Salinivibrio kushneri: one gene and its partner. The protein of the gene in region 1 interacts with the protein of each later gene in a pairwise test. Links are inferred from orthologs where the notes say so. Each region holds a gene or a part of one and is shown in the gene's direction. Other genes may lie near its edges. The genes, in order: hflC and ftsH.

What was found.
Region 2: the proteins of hflC (region 1) and ftsH interact in binary tests that used the Escherichia coli proteins (3 or more experiments, as listed by UniProt). The link is inferred for Salinivibrio kushneri from one-to-one orthologs.

The regions. Positions count from the first base shown.
Region 1 is NZ_CP114588.1:2,529,194-2,534,336, reverse strand. The notes cover bases 2,297-5,143. They hold hflC (protease modulator HflC), read left to right. Parts: upstream 2,297-3,198; coding sequence 3,199-4,089; downstream 4,090-5,143. Other genes in these bases: N8M53_RS11600 (adenylosuccinate synthase), read left to right, coding at 4,485-5,143; N8M53_RS11605 (DUF2065 domain-containing protein), read left to right, coding at 4,182-4,367; hflK (FtsH protease activity modulator HflK), read left to right, coding at 2,297-3,196. Outside these bases: tRNA (adenosine(37)-N6)-dimethylallyltransferase MiaA, read left to right, coding at 1-309; RNA chaperone Hfq, read left to right, coding at 387-665; ribosome rescue GTPase HflX, read left to right, coding at 694-1,986; more of hflK, read left to right, coding at 2,036-2,296.
Region 2 is NZ_CP114588.1:2,287,996-2,304,299, reverse strand. Bases 13,089-16,053 are described here. They hold ftsH (ATP-dependent zinc metalloprotease FtsH), read left to right. Parts: upstream 13,089-13,578; coding sequence 13,579-15,528; downstream 15,529-16,053. Other genes in these bases: folP (dihydropteroate synthase), read left to right, coding at 15,589-16,053; rlmE (23S rRNA (uridine(2552)-2'-O)-methyltransferase RlmE), read left to right, coding at 13,089-13,527. In the rest of the region: ileS (isoleucine--tRNA ligase), read left to right, coding at 1-2,305; lspA (signal peptidase II), read left to right, coding at 2,305-2,814; fkpB (FKBP-type peptidyl-prolyl cis-trans isomerase), read left to right, coding at 2,859-3,290; ispH (4-hydroxy-3-methylbut-2-enyl diphosphate reductase), read left to right, coding at 3,301-4,245; dapB (4-hydroxy-tetrahydrodipicolinate reductase), read left to right, coding at 4,380-5,183; carA (glutamine-hydrolyzing carbamoyl-phosphate synthase small subunit), read left to right, coding at 5,650-6,789; carB (carbamoyl-phosphate synthase large subunit), read left to right, coding at 6,805-10,032; dacB (D-alanyl-D-alanine carboxypeptidase/D-alanyl-D-alanine-endopeptidase), read right to left, coding at 10,099-11,541; transcription elongation factor GreA, read left to right, coding at 11,819-12,292; ribosome assembly RNA-binding protein YhbY, read right to left, coding at 12,396-12,692; more of rlmE, read left to right, coding at 12,898-13,088; more of folP, read left to right, coding at 16,054-16,304. UniProt on the Escherichia coli protein: Acts as a processive, ATP-dependent zinc metallopeptidase for both cytoplasmic and membrane proteins. Plays a role in the quality control of integral membrane proteins.

The DNA.
Region 1 (5,143 bases):
CTTCGTTTCGACAAAATGATCGACGCGGGGTTTGAAAAAGAGGTACGGACGTTATACGAACGAGACGATCTGCATGTCGATCTGCCCTCGATTCGTTGTGTCGGCTACCGCCAGATGTGGGATTATTTGGCCGGACGTTGCACCCATGATGAAGCCGTTTACCGTGGGATTTGCGCGACGCGCCAGTTAGCCAAGCGTCAGATAACCTGGCTAAGAGGCTGGGATAATGTGACTTGGCTTGATAGCGACACACCGTCGCTGTCTTTACAAACGGTGACAAAAGCGTTGACAGCAGGGACGGAAACTTGATGTATACTGTCACTGACAAGGACGCTGCTTAACCGCGACAATTGACTACAATTACAAACAAATAAGGAAAAGAAATAATGGCTAAGGGGCAATCATTACAAGACCCATTCCTGAACGCGTTACGTCGTGAACGCATTCCTGTCTCCATTTACTTAGTAAATGGTATTAAGTTGCAAGGCCAAATTGAATCGTTTGATCAGTTCGTGATCCTGCTAAAAAATACGGTTAATCAAATGGTGTACAAGCACGCGATTTCAACCGTTGTGCCGGCACGTGCTGTAAGCCACCACAACAATAACCAAGGGGCTGGTGAGCGTCCACAGGGCGAGCGTCAGCAAGAAAAACCTGAGGAATAAAGCATTCTATTGCTAAGGAGTCTATCGCTTGTTTGACCGTTACGAGGCCGGTGAACAGGCTGTACTCGTTCATATAAACTTTACCCATGATGGCGAGTGGGATGATCTCAGCGAATTTCAAATGCTGGTGTCATCCTCGGGTGTCGATGCCTTGCAAGTTGTTGTCGGCAGCCGTCAGTCCCCTCATCCCAAATATTTTGTTGGAGAGGGCAAAGCCCAAGAAATAGCAGATACTGTGCAACAAGTCGGCGCGGACATTGTGATTTTTAATCACACCTTATCCGCGGCCCAAGAGCGCAACCTAGAACAGCGATTTAAATGCCGAGTATTAGACCGAACCGGATTGATCCTCGATATTTTTGCCCAGCGTGCGCGTACGCATGAGGGTAAGTTACAAGTTGAGCTCGCACAGTTACGCCACTTATCTACCCGGCTGGTGCGAGGCTGGACTCACCTTGAGCGTCAAAAAGGCGGGATTGGCTTGCGTGGCCCGGGTGAAACACAGTTAGAAACAGACCGTCGCTTAGTGCGTGATCGGGTGAAAGCGATTTTAAAGCGACTGGATAAGGTTGCGAAGCAGCGTGAACAAGGGCGACGCGCTCGGGCACGGGCGGAAGTACCGACTGTGTCATTGGTGGGGTATACCAATGCGGGCAAATCAACCTTGTTTAATCGGATCACCGAAGCGGGGGTATATTCGGCCGATCAGCTGTTTGCCACCTTGGATCCGACCTTACGCCGTATTGAAGTGGACGATGTGGGTACCGCGATATTGGCGGATACCGTCGGCTTTATTCGTCACTTACCGCATGACTTGGTCGCGGCATTTAAAGCAACGCTTCAAGAAACCCAAGAAGCGAGCTTGCTACTACACGTGGTCGATGCCAGTGATGAACGCTTTGGTGAAAACATTGAAGCGGTCAACAGTGTGTTAGATGAAATCGATGCGGCAGATGTGCCTCATCTTATCATTATGAACAAAATAGATAGTCTGGATCAGGCTGAACCTCGTATTGAACGGGACGAAGAGGGCGTTCCGAGAGCAGTATGGGTGTCAGCGTTGTCTGGTCAAGGTATCGCGCTCATATTTGAAGCCCTTACTGAGCGTTTATCTGGCACCATGGTGCGGCATCAATTACGGCTGCCACCTAGTATGGCTGGGCGAATGCAAAGTAAATTTCACCAGATGCGATGCGTTATCAGTGAAGAATACCAAGATGATGGGCATCTGTTAGTCGATGTCAGGCTGCCACAAACGGACTGGTATCGGTTAGAAAAAAGAGAAGGCAACCAACTCGGCGACTTTATCGTCAGTGATTAGGCTGCTAGAGTAAAAAATTATCGTCAGATCAATTTGATGGAGTGCGCGAATGGCGTGGAATGAGCCAGGAAACAATGGCGGTCCCGACAAAGACCCCTGGGGGAATCGTGGAGGCCGTAATCAAGGGCCACCGGATCTTGATGAATTGTTTAACAAACTAAGCCGCAAACTGGGTGGCTTAGGTGGCCGCAAAGGTAAAGGACCATCGTTCGGCGGTGGCATGGCAGGGCTAGGCGTTCTCGCGCTGGTAGGTATCATTGTCTGGGGTATTTCCGGGTTCTATACCATCGGGGAAGCTCAGCGTGGTGTGGTTCTGCGGTTTGGTCAGTATGATCGTATCGTTCAACCGGGCCTTAACTGGAAGCCAACCTTTGTGGATACGGTAAGCACGGTAGATGTGGAGTCGATTCGTTCGCTCAACAGCTCTGGCCTGATGCTGACTAAAGATGAAAACGTCGTCAATGTAGAGATGGACGTTCAGTACCGCGTGATGGATCCACAGCAATATCTTTATAGCGTGACCAATGCAGATGACAGCTTGCGTCAAGCAACCGATTCAGCATTGCGTGCGGTCGTCGGTGACTCTTTGATGGATGACATCATCACCCGTGGCCGTCAAGAAGTGCGTGAGCGCACTCAGGTTGAGCTGAACGAAATCATCGACAAGTACGACATGGGCTTGCTGGTGGTTGACGTCAACTTCCAATATGCACGTCCACCAGAGCAAGTAAAAGACGCCTTTGATGATGCGATTGCAGCGCGAGAGGATGAGGCCCGCTTTATCCGTGAAGCCGAAGCGTATCGTAATGATGTGTTGCCGAAAGCAACGGGTCGTGCTGAAACGCTGAAAAAAGCGGCATTGGGTTACAAAGAGCGTACCGTTAACGAAGCAGAGGGTGAAGTCTCTCAATTTGAGAAACTCTTGCCTGAGTATCGTGATGCACCCCGTGTGACGCGTAACCGGCTATACATCCAGACCATGGAAGAAGTGTACAGCAATACGAGTAAGGTGATGGTGGATTCGCAAAGCGGAAACAGCAACCTGATGTATCTCCCACTGGATAAGCTAATGGGAGGCGCAGCCGTTGGCGCTAACCAGCGTAAAGAAACGTCGAGCAGCCAATATGGTATTGAGCTTGAGCAAAGCTCACAGCCTCAACAGCAAGAGTCGGCGCCGCGTTCTGGTTCATCACGAGAAGGGAGATACTAAGCATGCGTAAGATGATGATCCCAGTTGTCGTCCTAGCGGCAGTGGTCTTTTTGATGTCGATCTTCGTGGTGAGTGAAGGTGAGCGTAGCATTGTGATCCGCTTTGGACGTGTGCTTAAAGCGGATAACGATGTGGCGAAAATCTATCAGCCCGGTCTGCACTTCAAGCTGCCGTTGTTTGATCGCGTTAAGACGTTGGATGCCCGCATTCAAACGATGGATGACCGCGCTGACCGCTTTGTTACCGCTGAGAAAAAAGACGTTATTATCGACTCGTACGTCAAATGGCGTATTAAAGACTTTGGCCAGTACTATCTGTCCACGGGGGGCGGTAATAAACTGACGGCTGAATCTCTGTTGCAACGTCGTGTCGCTGATGGGCTGCGTGCCGAAATTGGTAACAAGACCATCAAAGAGATTGTGTCTGAAAAGCGTGATCAAGTGATGAAAAGTGTCCTTGAGCGTGCGGCCAGCGAGGGCTCGCGTGATTTGGGGATTGAGTTAATTGATTTACGTATCAAGCGTATCAACTTGCCGAGCGAAATCAGTGAGTCGATTTATGCGCGTATGCGCGCTGAGCGTGAGGCCGTAGCCCGTCGCCATCGTGCACAGGGTCGCGAGCAAGCGGAAATCATTCGTGCACAAGCTGAGCTCGAAGTGGCGACGATTCTGTCTAAGGCAGAGCGTCAAGCAAGGATCACCCGAGGTGAAGCGGATGCGGAAGTGGCGAAGCTGTTTGCCAGTGCTTTCAAGAAAGAGCCTGAATTTTATAGCTTTGTTCGCTCGCTACAAGCGTATCGCAAGAGCTTTAACAGCAAGAGTGATATGCTCGTCGTGGATCCGAAGAGTGATTTCTTCAAATACATGAAGCAACCTGAAGCGATAGAAAAGTAAATCGTTAAGTGAGCTATCTCGTTTGAAAGACAAGGCCCAGGCCTTGTCTTTTTTTATCTCGCAACGCCATGTTTATGTAGCTGGAGGTCATTATGGATAGCGTGTGGGGCGCGTTAGCACTGGTGTTAGTGGTAGAGGGGTTAGGGCCGATGTTATTGCCCAAACAGTGGCGACAAATGGTCATGGCTTTAGGTGAGCAGTCTGACACGCAGTTGCGGCGTATTGGTGGCTGCTTAGTGGTGATTGGGAGTGTGCTGGCTTACCAATTTTTAGCTTAACACTCCGCAACCTAGCACCGAGCAGGTGAGTGAAAATGTCAATACGGTTAAAAAATGACTGCAACCGAGTTTTTAAGGTGCTAGAATCCATTTTTAACTAGCTGCATATCGAAGAAGATGGGTAATAACGTAGTCGTTCTCGGCACCCAATGGGGTGACGAAGGTAAGGGAAAGATCGTTGATCTTTTGACTGAAGATGCAAAATACGTGGTTCGCTACCAAGGCGGTCACAACGCAGGTCATACTCTTGTCATTGACGGTGAAAAGACCGTCCTACACTTGATTCCTTCTGGTATCCTCCGCAACAACGTTAAATGTATTATCGGCAACGGTGTGGTGCTATCTCCAGACGCTTTGCTGAAAGAAATGGGTGAGCTAGAAGCACGTGGTGTGCCTGTGCGTGAGCGCCTATTCCTGTCAGAAGCGTGTCCTCTGATCCTGCCTTATCACATCGCACTAGATGCGGCACGTGAGCAAGCACGCGGTAAGAAAGCTATCGGTACCACGGGGCGTGGTATTGGTCCTGCGTACGAAGACAAGGTAGCACGTCGTGGCCTACGCGTTGGCGACTTGTTTGACAAAGAAGCCTTTGCTGAAAAGCTCAAAGAAGTGATGGAGTTCCACAACTTCCAGCTTGAGCATTTCTACAAAACCGAGCCAGTCAGCTACGAAGAGACCTTGGCGAAAGTCATGGAGCAAGCGGACATCCTCACCGGTATGGTGATGGACGTGACCCAAGAGCTGGATGATGCCCGCAAACGTGGTGACAAAATCAT
Region 2 (16,304 bases), 240 kb from region 1 along the record:
TAATGGCCACCTACACAAAGGCTTCAAGCCTGTGCATTGGTGTACAGACTGTGGCTCGGCACTCGCTGAAGCCGAAGTTGAATACCAAGATAAGACATCACCGTCTATTGATGTGACTTTCCGAGCGGTTGATGAGCAAGCATTGGTCAACGTATTTACATTGGCGGGCGATCACCAAGGCGAAGGCCCAGTATCAGCGGTGATCTGGACCACGACCCCTTGGACTTTGCCTGCAAACCGAGCGGTTGCCGTTGCGGCGGACTTGGAATATGTATTGGTGCAGGTTGAAGGTGACCAGCCACAGCGCTTGATCCTTGCCGCAGAGCTGGCAAAAGATGTGATGGATCGCGCTGGCATTGAGCACTATCACAACCTTGGTTTCTGTAAAGGTGAAGCGCTAGAGCTTCAACGCGTGCAGCATCCTTTTTACGATTTTGATGTGCCAGTGATCCTGGGTGATCATGTCACCACCGAATCCGGTACGGGTGTGGTTCACACAGCGCCGGGCCATGGTCAAGAAGACTTTGTGGTGGGACAAAAATACGATCTCGAAGTGGCTAACCCAGTTGGCAGCAATGGTGTTTATCTGCCGGACACGCCACTGTTTGCCGGTCAACACGTGTTCAAAGCCAACGACAATGTGATTGAAGCGCTGAAAACACACGGAGCGTTGCTGCATCATCACGCTTATGAGCACAGCTACCCGCATTGCTGGCGCCACAAAACACCGATCATTTTCCGCGCGACGCCACAATGGTTTATTGCCATGGACAAAGCGGGTCTGCGTGACAAAGCGTTGCAAGAGATTAAGAACGTTGAGTGGATCCCGGACTGGGGACAAAGCCGCATTGAGTCGATGGTGGAAGGGCGTCCAGACTGGTGTATTTCTCGTCAGCGTACTTGGGGCGTACCCATCGCACTGTTCGTGCATAAAGAAACCTCCGAGCTACACCCGGATACGCTCAACCTGATTGAGCAGGTGGCTCAGCGTGTAGAAAAAGCCGGTATTCAAGCGTGGTGGGATCTCGATCTTAACGAACTGTTAGGCGATGACGCTGACCAGTACGAGAAAGTTTTGGACACCCTGGATGTGTGGTTTGATTCTGGTGCGACGCATTATGCCGTTGTGAATCAGCGTGATGAGTTTAACGGTCAAGAAGCCGATATGTACTTGGAAGGCTCGGATCAACACCGCGGCTGGTTCCAATCATCGCTGATGACGTCAGTGGCAATTAAAGGCCAAGCGCCTTACCGCCGCGTACTGACGCATGGCTTCACCGTTGATGGCAACGGTCGCAAAATGTCGAAGTCGCTGGGTAACACCATCATGCCGCAAGATGTGATGAACAAGCTTGGGGCTGACATTCTTCGCTTGTGGGTGGCATCAACTGATTACACTGGCGAAATTAGCGTGTCGGATGAAATTCTAAAACGCAGTGCCGATGCTTATCGTCGTATCCGCAATACCTCGCGTTTCTTGCTTGCTAACCTACACGGTTTTGATCCTAAAACTGACTTGGTTGCACCAGAAGACTTGGTGGCGGTTGATCGCTGGGCAGTGAGCCGCGCACTTGAGGCGCAACAAGAGATCACTGCTGCGTATGATGCGTGTAACTTCCACCAAGTGACGCAGCGTTTGATGCAGTTCTGCTCGATTGAAATGGGCTCGTTCTACCTCGATATCATCAAGGATCGCCAGTACACGGCCAAAGCAGGCAGCCATGCGCACCGCAGCTGTCAAACGGCGCTGTTCCACATCGTGGAAGCACTGGTACGCTGGATGGCACCGATTATGTCATTTACCGCCGATGAGATCTGGAATGAAATGCCGGGTGAGCGCAACCAGTTTGTCTTCACCGAAGTCTGGTACGACGGCTTATTTGACCTTGATCAGCAGGCTGTGCTCAACCAAGCGTTCTGGGCGAAACTGCTTAATGTGCGTGATGCGGTGAACAAGACCTTGGAGCAAGCACGTAACGAAAAAGTCATTGGCGGCTCGTTAGAAGCGGAAGTCACGCTCTATGCACCTGCTGATTTTGCCGAGAAGCTGCGCTTGATGGGTGATGAGCTTCGCTTTGTATTGCTGACCTCGAAAGCGACCGTGGTTGCCGGTGACGCGCCAGCGTCTGCCACGCAGACGGAGCTTGACGGTTTAGCCGTGGAAGTGGCGGCATCGAGTGCGGCTAAATGTGAGCGCTGTTGGCACCATGTTGCTGACGTCGGCACCATTGCAGGTCATGAAGAGATCTGTGGCCGCTGTGTGACCAATATTGCAGGAGAAGGCGAAAGCCGCCAATTTGCGTGATGCAGACTCTTTCCCTCTCGCAATCAGGTTGGCGCTGGCTTTGGCTGGCGCCGCTGGTCTTTGCACTTGATATCGGCAGTAAATGGCTAGTGATGCAAACCATGGAATATGGGTTTGCTCACCGCATCGAAGTATTGCCTTTCTTTAACCTAACGTATGTGCACAACCATGGCGCGGCGTTTAGTTTTTTAAGTGATGCGGGTGGCTGGCAACGCTGGCTGTTCAGTGTCATTGCGCTGGGTGTCAGCGGGCTATTGGCGTATTGGATGCGGCATACCCCGGCCAATAAACGCATGATCAATATCGCTTATGCCATGATCATTGGCGGGGCGCTAGGCAACCTGTTCGATCGCCTTGTTCATGGCTATGTGATTGACTTTCTTGATTTTTACCTCGGTAATTCGCACTGGCCAGCGTTTAACCTCGCCGACTCGGCGATTTGCGTGGGAGCGGCATTAATCATCTTGGATAGTTTTCGTCAAGGCCAGTCATCGACTAAACAAGGATGATGCGTATCTATCCCCATTACCGCGACGTTCTAAAAGGATGAATCATGACAGCAATCACAGCATCTAGTGAAGTCATTATGCACTTTACCATCAAACTAGAAGATGGTTCGGTCGCCGACACCACCCATAATGCCGGCAAACCGGCGAAGCTGGTCATGGGCGATGGCAGCTTGACGGAAAACTTTGAAACGTGCCTTCTTGGTTTAAAAGAAGGGGAGTCGAGCAGCTTCACCTTAGCGCCAGAGGACGCATTCGGCCAACCTAACCCGGATAACATCCATCACATGGATCGCCGCCACTTTGGCGGAGAAACGCCGGCAGAGGAAGGGGCGATCATCGCCTTTAGTGGGCCTCAAGGACAGGAGATCCCAGGGATCATTACCGCAGTCACTGGGGATTCTGTTACGGTTGATTTTAATCACCCACTGGCTGGGAAAACCGTCATTTTTGACGTTGAAATTATAAGTGTGCAATAAAGGCGGACACATGAAGATCTTACTTGCCAATCCCCGTGGCTTTTGCGCAGGGGTTGACCGTGCCATCAGTATTGTTGAGCGAGCGCTGGAAATCTACCAACCTCCCATTTATGTCCGTCATGAAGTGGTACACAACCGCTTTGTGGTGGAAGGCTTAAAACAGCGCGGGGCGATTTTTGTTGAGCAGATCAGCGAAGTCCCCGATGACAATATTGTGATTTTCTCCGCCCACGGCGTGTCTCAGGCCGTGCGCAATGAGGCCAAGTCGCGTCAGTTAACCGTGTTTGACGCTACGTGTCCGCTGGTAACTAAAGTGCATATGGAAGTGGCCCGCGCCAGCCGTAAGAACATGGAAGTGGTACTGATTGGTCACGCTGGTCACCCAGAAGTGGAAGGCACCATGGGACAATACGCCAGTGAAACCGGTGGGATGTATTTGGTCGAAACCCCAGAGGATGTGTATACCTTGGAGGTGAACGACCCCGATAACCTGCATTATGTCAGTCAAACCACCCTGTCGGTCGACGAAACGGCGGATGTGATTGATACTCTGCGTAAGGTGTTTCCTAACATCCAAGGACCACGCAAAGACGACATTTGTTATGCCACCCAGAACCGCCAAGACGCAGTGCGCGATTTAGCGCAAAGCTGTGATGTGATGGTGGTGGTTGGCTCAAAAAACAGCTCCAACTCAAACCGTCTGCGCGAGCTGTCCGAAAAACTGGGGACGCCAGGTTATTTAACTGACACGGCAGAAGATATTGATCCGGCCTGGTTTGAAGGCAAGCAGACGGTTGGGATCACGGCCGGCGCCTCGGCGCCAGAAGAGCTAGTGGATCAAATTATCGAGCGGATCAAGCAGCTGGGTGCGACACATGTTGATAACCTTGCTGGGCGTGAAGAAAACATGTTTTTTGAAGTACCTAAAGAGCTACAAATTCGTGAAGTCACCTAGAGTAATGGTCAATAAAGATAGGGGAGCGAACGCTTCCCTTTTTTTCGCCAATATACAAGTGTCAAGGAACGCGCTAGAGTGATTGGCTACCAAGAAGGAGCCAGTATACTGGCAGAGTGACAAAGGGGAAAATCATGGTACGTATTGCCATAGCCGGTGCGGCCGGACGCATGGGGCGCAACCTCATTCAAGCGGTTTCACAGTATCCAGACGCCGTGTTAGGAGCGGCGAGCGAAAGGCCTGAATCTAGCTTAGTTGGTACCGATGCAGGCGAGTTGGCAGGGATCGGCCGTTTGGGAGTGAATGTGGTGGACGATTTGCGTAAAGTCAGTGACGACTTTGATGTGGTGATTGATTTTACTGCTCCCGCTGCAACCTTGGCTAATTTAACGCTGTGCCAAGAAGCCGGTAAGCAACTGGTCATCGGCACCACAGGCTTTGATGAGGCGCAAAAACAAACCATTGAAAAGGCTGCAGTCTCAACAGCCATGGTGATGGCACCCAACTACAGTGTTGGTGTGAATCTTGTCTTCAAGTTACTTGAGCAGGCGGCGAAAGTGATGGGAGACGAGTGCGACATTGAAATTGTTGAAGCGCACCATCGCCATAAAGTGGACGCACCATCAGGTACTGCATTAGGTATGGGTGAAGCGATCGCCGGTGCGATGGGGAACCAGCTTAGTGATGTGGCGGTTTATGCCCGTGAGGGGATCACTGGCGAGCGGAGTAAAGACGAGATTGGCTTTGCGACCATTCGAGCTGGGGACATTGTCGGCGAACACACAGCGATGTTTGCCGATATTGGCGAGCGTGTAGAAATCACCCACAAGGCCTCTAACCGTAATACCTTTGCTAAAGGGGCGGTACGTGCCGCGGTATGGCTCAATCAGCATCAACGCGGTTTATACACGATGCAAGATGTCCTCAATCTTAAATAATTATTCATCGCGCTTCGGCGCGATGTTTTTTTATCCTCTCTTGTTTGCTTTTCCACATGTGCTTTTCATTCCCTTATTTCTTGTTCTTTACACGCCTCTCGTGAGCTTTAAGCGACAAAGTTGCTTTCATCAGTATTTAGTCATGCAAGGTAAACGTTTGCGAGATTGATTTTATTTTAAAGAGAGAAAAAACGAGCAATAAAAAAATCCTAATGCGTCACTTGGATGCTTTTTGCCCGCAAATCGTGGTTTAAGTTTGTTTTTATGGTGCTTTGATGGTGCTTTGTTAGTGAGTGACTAATAAAATAAAGAAAAATGTTGTGCTTCGATTGACAGGTAGCCGATGCATCCATAGAATGCGCGCAATTTGTCAAAATTCAGCTTGACGCGGGTTTTGATCTTAGATGGAATACGTGAATGCAACGTTAGTCGTAAAAAGTGCATTTCTATATAACTGGAGGTTGTCTTGAGCAAGTCTGCGCTCTTAGTCCTAGAAGATGGGACAGTGTTCCACGGTACCCCGATCGGCGCTGATGGCACCGCGGTGGGAGAAGTGGTTTTCAATACCTCGATGACGGGGTATCAAGAAATACTAACCGACCCCTCTTATTCCCGTCAGATCGTGACACTCACCTATCCCCACATTGGCAACACCGGCACCAACACCGAAGACGAAGAATCTAGCCAAGTCCACGCCCAAGGCCTCGTCATTCGTGATCTCCCCCTGTTAGCCAGCAACTTCCGCAATCAACAATCCCTTTCTGATTACCTCAAACATCACAACATTCTCGGCATTGCCGATATTGATACGCGCAAACTTACGCGATTATTGCGTGAAAAGGGTGCTCAGAATGGCTGTATTGTGGCTGGTGATAGTGTGGATGAGGCATTGGCTCTGGCGAAAGCGCAGGACTTTCCTGGCTTGAAGGGAATGGATCTCGCCAAAGAAGTGACCACCAAAGAAAGCTACAGCTGGACACAAGGCTCTTGGCAGCTTCATCAAGGCTTGCCTGACGCTACACCAGAGAGCGAGTTGCCCTATCACGTGGTGGCCTATGACTTTGGTGCTAAACGCAATATTTTGCGCATGTTAGTTGACCGTGGCTGTCGCTTGACCGTGGTGCCGGCGACGACACCGGCTGATGAGGTGTTGGCGATGAACCCGGATGGTGTTTTCTTATCTAATGGCCCCGGCGACCCAGCACCATGTGATTATGCCATTGAGGCAACACAAGCGTTTTTAGAAGAAGGCGTGCCTGTCTTTGGTATTTGCCTGGGTCATCAGATATTGGCACTGGCGAGCGGCGCGAAGACAGTAAAAATGAAGTTTGGCCACCATGGCGCTAACCATCCAGTGAAAGACATAGACCGTGGCGTGGTGATGATCACCAGCCAGAACCATGGCTTTGCCGCCGATAAAGACAGCCTGCCAGAAACGCTGCGCGCGACCCATGTGTCTTTATTTGATGGAAGTTTGCAAGGTATTCATCGCACCGACAAGCCCGCATTTAGCTTCCAAGGGCACCCCGAGGCAAGCCCAGGGCCGCATGATGCTGCCCCTCTTTTTGATCACTTTATCGATCTTATCAAACAACATCGCGCCTAATCGGAGTCGTTGAGCATGCCAAAACGCACAGACATAAAAAGCATTCTTATCTTGGGTGCAGGCCCTATCATCATTGGCCAAGCCTGCGAATTTGACTACTCAGGGGCGCAAGCGTGTAAAGCCCTGCGCGAAGAGGGTTATCGTGTCATTCTAGTGAACTCCAATCCAGCCACTATCATGACCGATCCAGAGATGGCCGATGCCACTTACATTGAACCTATTCAGTGGCAAGTGGTGAAACACATTATCGAGAAAGAGCGTCCGGATGCTGTGCTGCCGACCATGGGTGGCCAGACAGGTTTGAACTGCGCTCTGGATCTTGAGCGTCATGGCGTGTTAGCCGAGTTTGGCGTGGAAATGATTGGCGCCACGGCTGATGCGATTGATAAAGCCGAGGACCGTCATCGCTTTGATGAGGCGATGCAAAGCATCGGTTTGGATTGTCCGCGTGCGGGCATCGCCCACAGCATGGATGAAGCGCACAAGGTGCTCGACGAAGTGGGCTTTCCTTGTATTATCCGCCCCTCCTTTACCATGGGCGGCACTGGCGGGGGCATTGCCTACAACCAAGAAGAGTTTAAAGAGATTTGCGAGCGAGGGCTCGATTTATCTCCCACCAATGAGTTGCTCATCGATGAGTCACTCATTGGCTGGAAAGAGTACGAAATGGAAGTGGTGCGGGATAAAAATGATAACTGCATCATTGTCTGCTCGATTGAAAACTTCGACGCCATGGGGGTTCACACGGGTGACTCTATCACGGTCGCACCGGCACAGACCCTGACCGACAAAGAATACCAATTGATGCGTAATGCATCACTGGCGGTGCTGCGCGAAATTGGCGTTGAAACCGGCGGTTCGAACGTACAATTTGGTATTAACCCCAAAAATGGCCGTATGGTGATCATCGAGATGAACCCACGCGTGTCACGCTCTTCTGCGCTCGCGTCAAAAGCAACCGGCTTCCCGATTGCCAAAGTGGCGGCCAAACTGGCGGTGGGTTTTACCCTTGATGAGCTGATGAACGATATTACCGGTGGTGCCACGCCAGCGTCATTCGAGCCGACCATTGATTATGTCGTGACTAAAATCCCACGCTTTAACTTTGAAAAATTTGCCGGTGCCAACGACCGCTTAACCACCCAGATGAAGTCAGTGGGTGAGGTGATGGCGATTGGACGTAACCAGCAAGAATCATTGCAAAAAGCACTGCGCGGCCTAGAAGTCGGGGCGGCGGGCTTTGACGAAATGGTGAACCTGGATGACGATACGGCATTGACCAAAATCCGTCATGAACTCAAAGAGCCAGGCGCAGAGCGGATTTGGTACATTGCCGATGCTTTCCGCGCAGGGATGTCGGTTGATGGGGTGTTTAACCTGACCAATATCGATCGTTGGTTCTTGGTGCAAATCGAAGACATCGTCAAGCATGAGCAGCAAGTGCGTGAGCAGGGCTTCGCAGGGCTTAATAAAGCCGCATTGCGTCAGTTAAAGCGCAAAGGCTTTTCCGATGCGCGTTTGGCCGCCTTGTTGGGCGTATCAGAAATTGAAGTGCGCAAGCTGCGTGACAAATTTCAGATTCATCCTGTCTATAAGCGTGTCGATACCTGTGCTGCTGAGTTCTCGTCTGATACGGCCTATATGTATTCCACCTATGATGAAGAGTGTGAGTCACAGCCGACAGATAAGAAGAAAATCATGGTTATTGGCGGTGGCCCAAACCGAATTGGGCAAGGGATCGAGTTCGATTACTGCTGTGTCCACGCGTCATTGGCCCTGCGTGAGGACGGTTTCGAAACCATCATGGTTAACTGTAACCCAGAAACCGTTTCTACCGACTATGACACCTCAGACCGCCTCTATTTTGAGCCGATCACCTTGGAAGACGTACTCGCCATTGTGAACGTTGAAAAACCAGAAGGCGTGATTGTTCAGTACGGCGGACAAACACCACTTAAGCTGGCACGTGACTTAGAGGCCGCTGGCGTGCCGATTATCGGAACCAGCCCTGACGCGATTGACCGCGCCGAAGATCGTGAGCGCTTCCAAGATGCAGTGCAGCGCCTTGGCCTTAAGCAGCCTGCTAACGCGACAGTCACCGCACTGGAGCAAGCGGTGGAGAAAGCCAAAGAAATTGGTTATCCGTTGGTGGTGCGTCCGTCTTACGTACTGGGCGGACGGGCGATGGAAATTGTCTATGATGAAACCGACCTGCGCCGCTACTTCAACGAGGCGGTGAGTGTGTCGCATGAGTCGCCAGTCCTGCTGGACCACTTCTTGGATGATGCGACGGAAGTGGATATCGATGCGGTGTGCGATGGTGAAACGGCCGTGATTGGCGGCATTATGGAGCATATCGAGCAAGCTGGCGTGCACTCCGGTGACTCTGCCTGCTCGTTGCCCGCGTATACGTTAAGTGACGATATCCAAGATCGCATGCGTGAACAGGTGCGCAAGCTGGCGTTGGAGTTAGGCGTGAACGGGTTGGTCAACACCCAGTTTGCGGTGAAGGATGATGAAATCTACCTGATTGAGGTTAACCCTCGCGCCGCTCGAACGGTGCCATTTGTCTCTAAAGCGACGGGTGTCCCGCTGGCGAAAATCGCCGCGCGCGTCATGGCTGGCCGCTCCTTGGCTGAGCAAGGGTTTGTTAAAGAGGTGATTCCGCCTTATTACTCGGTGAAAGAGGTCGTGCTACCGTTCAACAAATTCCCAGGGGTTGACCCGCTGCTGGGCCCTGAAATGCGCTCGACCGGTGAGGTGATGGGCGTGGGCGACACCTTTGCCGAAGCCTTTGCAAAAGCAGACCTCGCTTGCGGTAAAGCCTACAGTGAGGGCGGACGGGCCTTGTTATCGGTGCGCAATAATGACAAACAGCGCGTGGTGGATTTGGCAGCGAAGTTACTCAAGCTTGGTTTTGAGCTAGACGCTACCCACGGCACCGCGGTGATCCTTGGCGAAGCGGGCATCAATCCGCGTCTGGTCAATAAGGTGCACGAAGGGCGGCCACACATTCTTGATCGCATCAAAAATGGTGAGTACAGCTATATTGTCAACACCACGGAAGGACGCCAAGCGATTGAAGATTCGAAAGTCTTGCGCCGTGGCGCGCTCGCAGCCAAGGTGAATTATACCACTACGCTGAACGCCGCCTTCGCCACGTGCATGGCGTTAACGGCCGCCGACATGAGCAAGGTCAACCCTGTGCAATCTTTGCATGCACGGGTGCTGACTACGTCGTAGTGCTGTGACTTTAATAGCGTGATAGCAACGTATGATTAGCCCGCCATTTAGGCGGGCTTTTTTTATTCAGTGAGACTGTGCCAGTGTAGGCCGTAACTGACCGCGGATCAGCGCCATATAAAACTCACGCTCAAACTGAGTAATCGGCGAGGGAACATTTTCCGGCTGCGCGTCTTCCTCAGGATGATAATGACTGACAAGTTGCACCACGATATGCTGTTTTCCTGAATCATCTTCCAGAATCCCAGCTAGATTAAAGCTGCCATACAGCGAGCCACTTTTGGCCTTTAATCGCCCTTTTATGGGAGCATGACGAATGCTCTGGCGATACTTGAGGGTCCCATCTATGCCGGCAGTAGGGAGCATTTGAGCCATGCCGAGTGCTGGGTGAGTGGTGATGTAATGCATCACTTCCGCCAGTTGGCGGGCGCTGAGACGATTATTACGAGACAGCCCTGACCCATCGACCAGTACGGCCTGTGATAGGTCAATCCCAGCCTCCTGCAATATCGCTTTCACCGCCGCGACGCCATTGCGATAAGAGCCAGGCTGCTGAAAGTAGCGGCGCCCTAAGGCTTTGAGAAGATTGTCGGCAATGAGGTTGTCAGAGTCGCGCAGCATCGTGGTTAGCAGGGAGGTAAGGGGCGCTGACTGGTGACGAGCCAACTCGCGTGACTGGCTGGGTGCTCGCGCCACTCGGATATCGCCTTTCACGCGCACATTTAGGCGCGCGAGCTCATCGGCCACAATGGCTTTGACGTAAGTCGAAGGGGTCTGTACGGCAAAGTTGAGTGGCAGCGGACGCTCCCGGTGCGGGAGGCAACCGGAAAAATAATACGTATTTTGCGGTGTCGCGGTGAGATCGAGACCGCAATGGCGGGTAGCTTGTTCGTCCTCGCTTACCGCTCGCGCTTGGTTCTCTACTGAAACGGGCTGGTGGTCAGGAACATGCACGCGTGTCAACGTGCTATCAGGCTGGCTATAAATCGCCCCTTGCACACAGTTGTGATTGAGGGTGATTGCCGTGGAAGGTGCACTGTAGCAGACCGCTAAAATGTCCCATGGCCAGCCTGGCGCACGGGTGCGACCCGCAAACGCATGACCATCCAGATAGAGGTTGTTAATGGTATCGAGGCCACGACGCGGTAATTGACTCAGCAGTTGACGAATATCTTTTCGAGTCAGTAAGGGGTCACCGTTAAAAATAAGGGCGATGTCATCACCGGTTTGCACCAATCGGGTGGAAAACCGGAAAGTGCTTGGTAAATAAAGTCGAGCGGCGAGTCCAGTGAGGAGTTTTTGTGTACTGGCCGGGGGCAGCAGCGCATCGGCTTGCTCACTGATCTGGGGCTGATTTTGCTGCGCATCACTCACCCATAGCGCGACTTGGCTGCCTTGAGGGAGTAACGGTGTCAGTTGTTCCAGTGTTAACGACGGCGCGGAGGCCGATGCAAACGGCACGAGGAAAATCGCCATGGGGGCGAGGCGGCGGAAAAGAGCGGACAGCATGGTAAAAGCCTTTTTGTTTGCGCATGCATGCCATCCTACCCTGTCTAGCCTTGAAGACAAGCCGTTCGGGGGTGACCAATGCATCAGTTGGGCTGGAGATGAAGCGGATAGTGGATGGGCGGCTTATGCTATCACCGGATCAGAGATGATTTTGCGCGAATTCTTGTTTACAATCTAAAAAAAGCGTTGAATTCCGCCGCGCCCAGATACTCTGTTTGGGCGTGGCTTTGTTTTGCCAAAATCCCTTTGCTGTGGATTGAAAGAGGTAATGTCATTTATGGATAAAGTGCCAATGACCGTACGCGGTGAGCAGCTGCTACGAGAAGAGCTGGACAAGTTGATCAAGCGTCGCCCTGAGATCTCCAACGCCATTGCAGAGGCGCGTGAACTCGGTGACTTAAAAGAAAACGCAGAATATCATGCGGCTCGTGAAGAGCAGGGCATTTGTGAGGCGCAAATCCGTGATATCGAATACAAGCTGTCGGTGGCACAGGTGATTGATGTCACTAAGATGCCGAATAATGGCAAAGTGATTTTTGGCGCGACGGTCACCTTGATTGATGTGAGCACTGACGAAGAAGTGACCTATCGAATCGTGGGTGATGACGAAGCCGACATCAAAGCGAATTTAATTTCGGTGAATTCTCCCATCGCGCGCGGTCTGATTGGTAAAGAAGAAGGCGAAGAAGTGAGCATCACCACCCCAGGTGGCGTCAAAGAGTTTGAAATTGATAGTGTCGATTACGTATAGGAAAGTGTTACTGAATGTAACTTTTCTCCGATGCTGACACAGTAAAAAGGCCGCAATGCGGCCTTTTTGTTATGCTACAGCACGTCGTTGATCACACACGTGATTATTTGCGTGGTAATTCAATTTTGCGCTCTTCGCTTTGGCGATAAATCACTAAGGTTTTACCGATTACCTGCACTTTTTCAGCGCCTGTTTCCCGAAGGATCGCGTCGACAATCAGGTTTTTGGTCTCACGGTCTTCCGAAGCGACTTTCACTTTAATCAGCTCGTGGTGATCAAGCGCAAGCTCAATTTCAGCGACCACGGCTTCAGTTAAACCGTTGGCGCCCATTAAGACGACAGGCTTAAGCGGGTGAGCCAGTCCTTTGAGATGCTGTTTTTGTTTGGTGCTGAGTTTCATGTTGGCTCGATTTCTATTTGCTAGGGGTTGAAAACATGCCATTCTAACGCCATCTCACCACAAACTGAAACAGTAGAAAGTGGGCGGATGGCAAGCACGTCGTCTGCTTGGTGAGAGCGAGTCTGTCTTTGAGAATAAGCTAACGCACGCAATTGTTTGAATTTTATATGAATGTAGTGCGATTGGTGGGCGTAGTAGGAACAACATGGCGAATAAAAAACACTCTGCCAGCTCAGGACGCTGGCTGAAAGAACACTTCGACGATAAATACGTTCATGAAGCGCAGAAAAAAGGGTATCGGTCTCGGGCCATTTTTAAGCTAGAAGAGATTCAGCAAAAAGATCGCATCTTAAAGCCGGGAATGACCGTGGTCGATCTGGGCGCTGCTCCTGGAGGTTGGTCGCAGTATGCAGCGACACAAGTCGGTGACGACGGGCAAGTGATTGCTTGCGATATCTTACCCATGGATCCCATGCCAGGTGTTAGCTTTCTTCAAGGGGATTTTCGCGAACAAGCGGTGCTCGACACCTTGCTCGAGCGCATTCAACCCAACCAAGTTGATGTGGTGATGTCTGACATGGCGCCAAATATGAGCGGCAATCAGGCGGCCGATCAACCCAAAGCGATGTATTTGGTCGAACTGGCATTAGAGATGTGCCGTGAAGTGCTGGGGCCGAAAGGCAGCTTCGTGGTAAAAGTTTTTCAGGGCGAAGGCTTTGATCAGTATTTGGCCGAGGTGCGTAAAATGTTTACAGCGGTCAAAATTCGAAAACCCGACTCATCCCGTGCAAGGTCGCGAGAAGTCTACATTGTGGCTACAGGTTATAAACTGTAGTACCCTTACATTTATCTATCTCAGTTATGCGAGGCTAACACCTTGAGTGACATGGCAAAAAACTTGATTCTGTGGCTGGTTATCGCCGTTGTCTTAATGTCTGTGTTCCAAAGCTTTGGACCAGGGGACAGCGCCGGTCGTCAAGTCGACTATACCTCTTTCGTACGCGAAATCGGCAACGATCAAATACAGGAAGTAAAATTTGACGATCGTGAGCTGAGTGTCACCCGACGTGACGGCTCACGCTATGTCACCTTTATGCCTGTGATGAATGATCCAAAGCTTTTGGATGATTTGCTTAACAAAAACGTGCGCGTGAAAGGGACGCCACCTGAAGAGCCAAGTATGTTGGCATCGATCTTCATTTCTTGGTTCCCAATGCTACTGCTTATCGGGGTGTGGATTTTCTTCATGCGCCAGATGCAAGGCGGTGGCGGCAAAGGCGCCATGTCGTTTGGTAAATCGAAAGCCAAAATGATGAGTGAGGAGCAGGTAAAAACTACTTTCACTGACGTAGCTGGCTGTGATGAAGCCAAAGAGGACGTGAAGGAGCTGGTGGATTACCTGCGTGATCCAAGCCGTTTCCAGAAGCTAGGGGGTAAAATCCCAACCGGCGTATTGATGGTCGGTCCTCCAGGTACAGGTAAAACCTTGCTGGCCAAAGCGATTGCCGGTGAAGCCAAAGTGCCATTCTTTACCATTTCCGGCTCTGATTTCGTGGAAATGTTCGTGGGTGTGGGTGCATCACGCGTCCGCGATATGTTCGAGCAAGCTAAAAAAGCCTCGCCGTGCATTATCTTTATTGATGAAATCGATGCTGTTGGTCGTCAACGTGGCGCTGGGCTTGGCGGAGGTCACGACGAGCGTGAGCAAACCTTGAACCAGATGTTGGTCGAAATGGATGGCTTTGAGGGCAACGAAGGCGTGATCGTCATTGCGGCGACTAACCGTCCAGACGTATTGGACCCTGCGCTATTGCGTCCTGGTCGCTTTGACCGTCAAGTGGTGGTGAGCTTGCCAGATGTGCGTGGCCGTGAGCATATTCTCAAAGTACACATGCGCAAAGTGCCGCTTGGTAATGATGTCGATGCGTCACTGATTGCGCGCGGTACACCAGGTTTCTCAGGGGCTGACTTGGCTAACCTTGTTAACGAAGCAGCATTGTTCTCTGCGCGTGGTAATAAACGTGTGGTGTCGATGGTCGAGTTTGAGCTTGCCAAAGACAAAATCATGATGGGCGCCGAGCGCCGTTCAATGGTGATGTCGGAAGAAACCAAAGAGTCAACCGCGTATCACGAAGCGGGTCACGCAATTGTTGGTCGCTTGGTGCCTGAGCATGATCCTGTGTACAAGGTCTCCATTATCCCGCGTGGACGTGCATTGGGTGTGACCATGTACTTGCCTGAGCAAGACAGGATCAGCATGTCGCGTCAGCACCTCGATTCGATGATTTCGAGCCTGTACGGTGGCCGCTTAGCGGAAGAGCTGATCTACGGCAAAGAGAAAGTCTCGACAGGGGCATCAAACGACATCGAGCGCGCGACCGATATTGCCCGCAAAATGGTGACGCAATGGGGCTTCTCAGAGAAACTCGGTCCACTGCTGTATGCGGAAGAAGAAGGCGAAGTCTTCCTTGGTCGCTCTGTGGCACAGACCAAGCACATCTCCGATGAGACTGCCCGACTCATTGACGCGGAAATCCGTGGCATCATTGACCGCAATTACGATCGCGCCAAGCAAATCTTGGAAGAAAACCTCGATATTATGCACGCGATGAAAGATGCGTTGATGAAGTACGAAACCATTGATGCGGCACAAATCGATGATTTAATGGCTCGCCGAGACGTGCGAGAGCCTGCAGGCTGGGAAGGTGGCGATGGTGGTTCATCTTCAGATGATACGCCGAGCAAACCGGATGCATCAAAAGCGAGCGAGTCTGACGAGCAATCTGACGACAAAAAACAAAAGCCGCTTGATTCAGAAAACCAATCTGAAGCATAAATGCCCATGAAAACAAACCCCGACACGTCGGGGTTTTTTTGATCGTGCTTGGAAAAACGCATGCAAATAACACACAATAACCTCACGCTTTCTCTGACCCGCCCTGTCATCATGGGGATCTTAAACGTCACGCCGGATTCCTTTTCCGATGGTGGCCAATTTCAGCACTGCGACAAAGCGGTCGAACGAGCGATGCAAATGCTCGCAGATGGCGCCACCATTCTCGATATTGGTGGCGAGTCGACGCGTCCAGGTGCGGCCGATGTCGATGAGCAAGACGAAATTAATCGTGTTGTTCCAGTCATTGAAGCGATTCGTGAGCAATCTGATTGTTGGATTTCAATTGATACCAGTAAAGCAGCCGTTATGCGTGCCGCAGTAAATGCGGGTGCCAACCTCATTAATGATGTGCGTGCATTACAAGAGCCTGGGGCGTTGGAAGCGGCAGCGGATCTGCAAGTGCCAGTGTGCATCATGCACATGCAAGGACAACCACGAACAATGCAATCAGCCCCTGACTACCAAGATGTCGTTGGAGAGGTGAAAGCGTTTTTAGCGGCACGTATCGATGCCTGCACTGACGCGGGGGTCCGTCGACAGAATATCATTCTGGATCCTGGCTTTGGGTTTGGTAAGACGTTAGCGCATAACTATCAGCTTCTTGCTGACCTCGATGCTTTTCATGACTTCGGATTACCTGTATTAGCAGGGATGTCACGTAAGTCAATGATTTATAAAATGTTAGATAAAACGCCGCAGGATATTCTGGGCGGTAG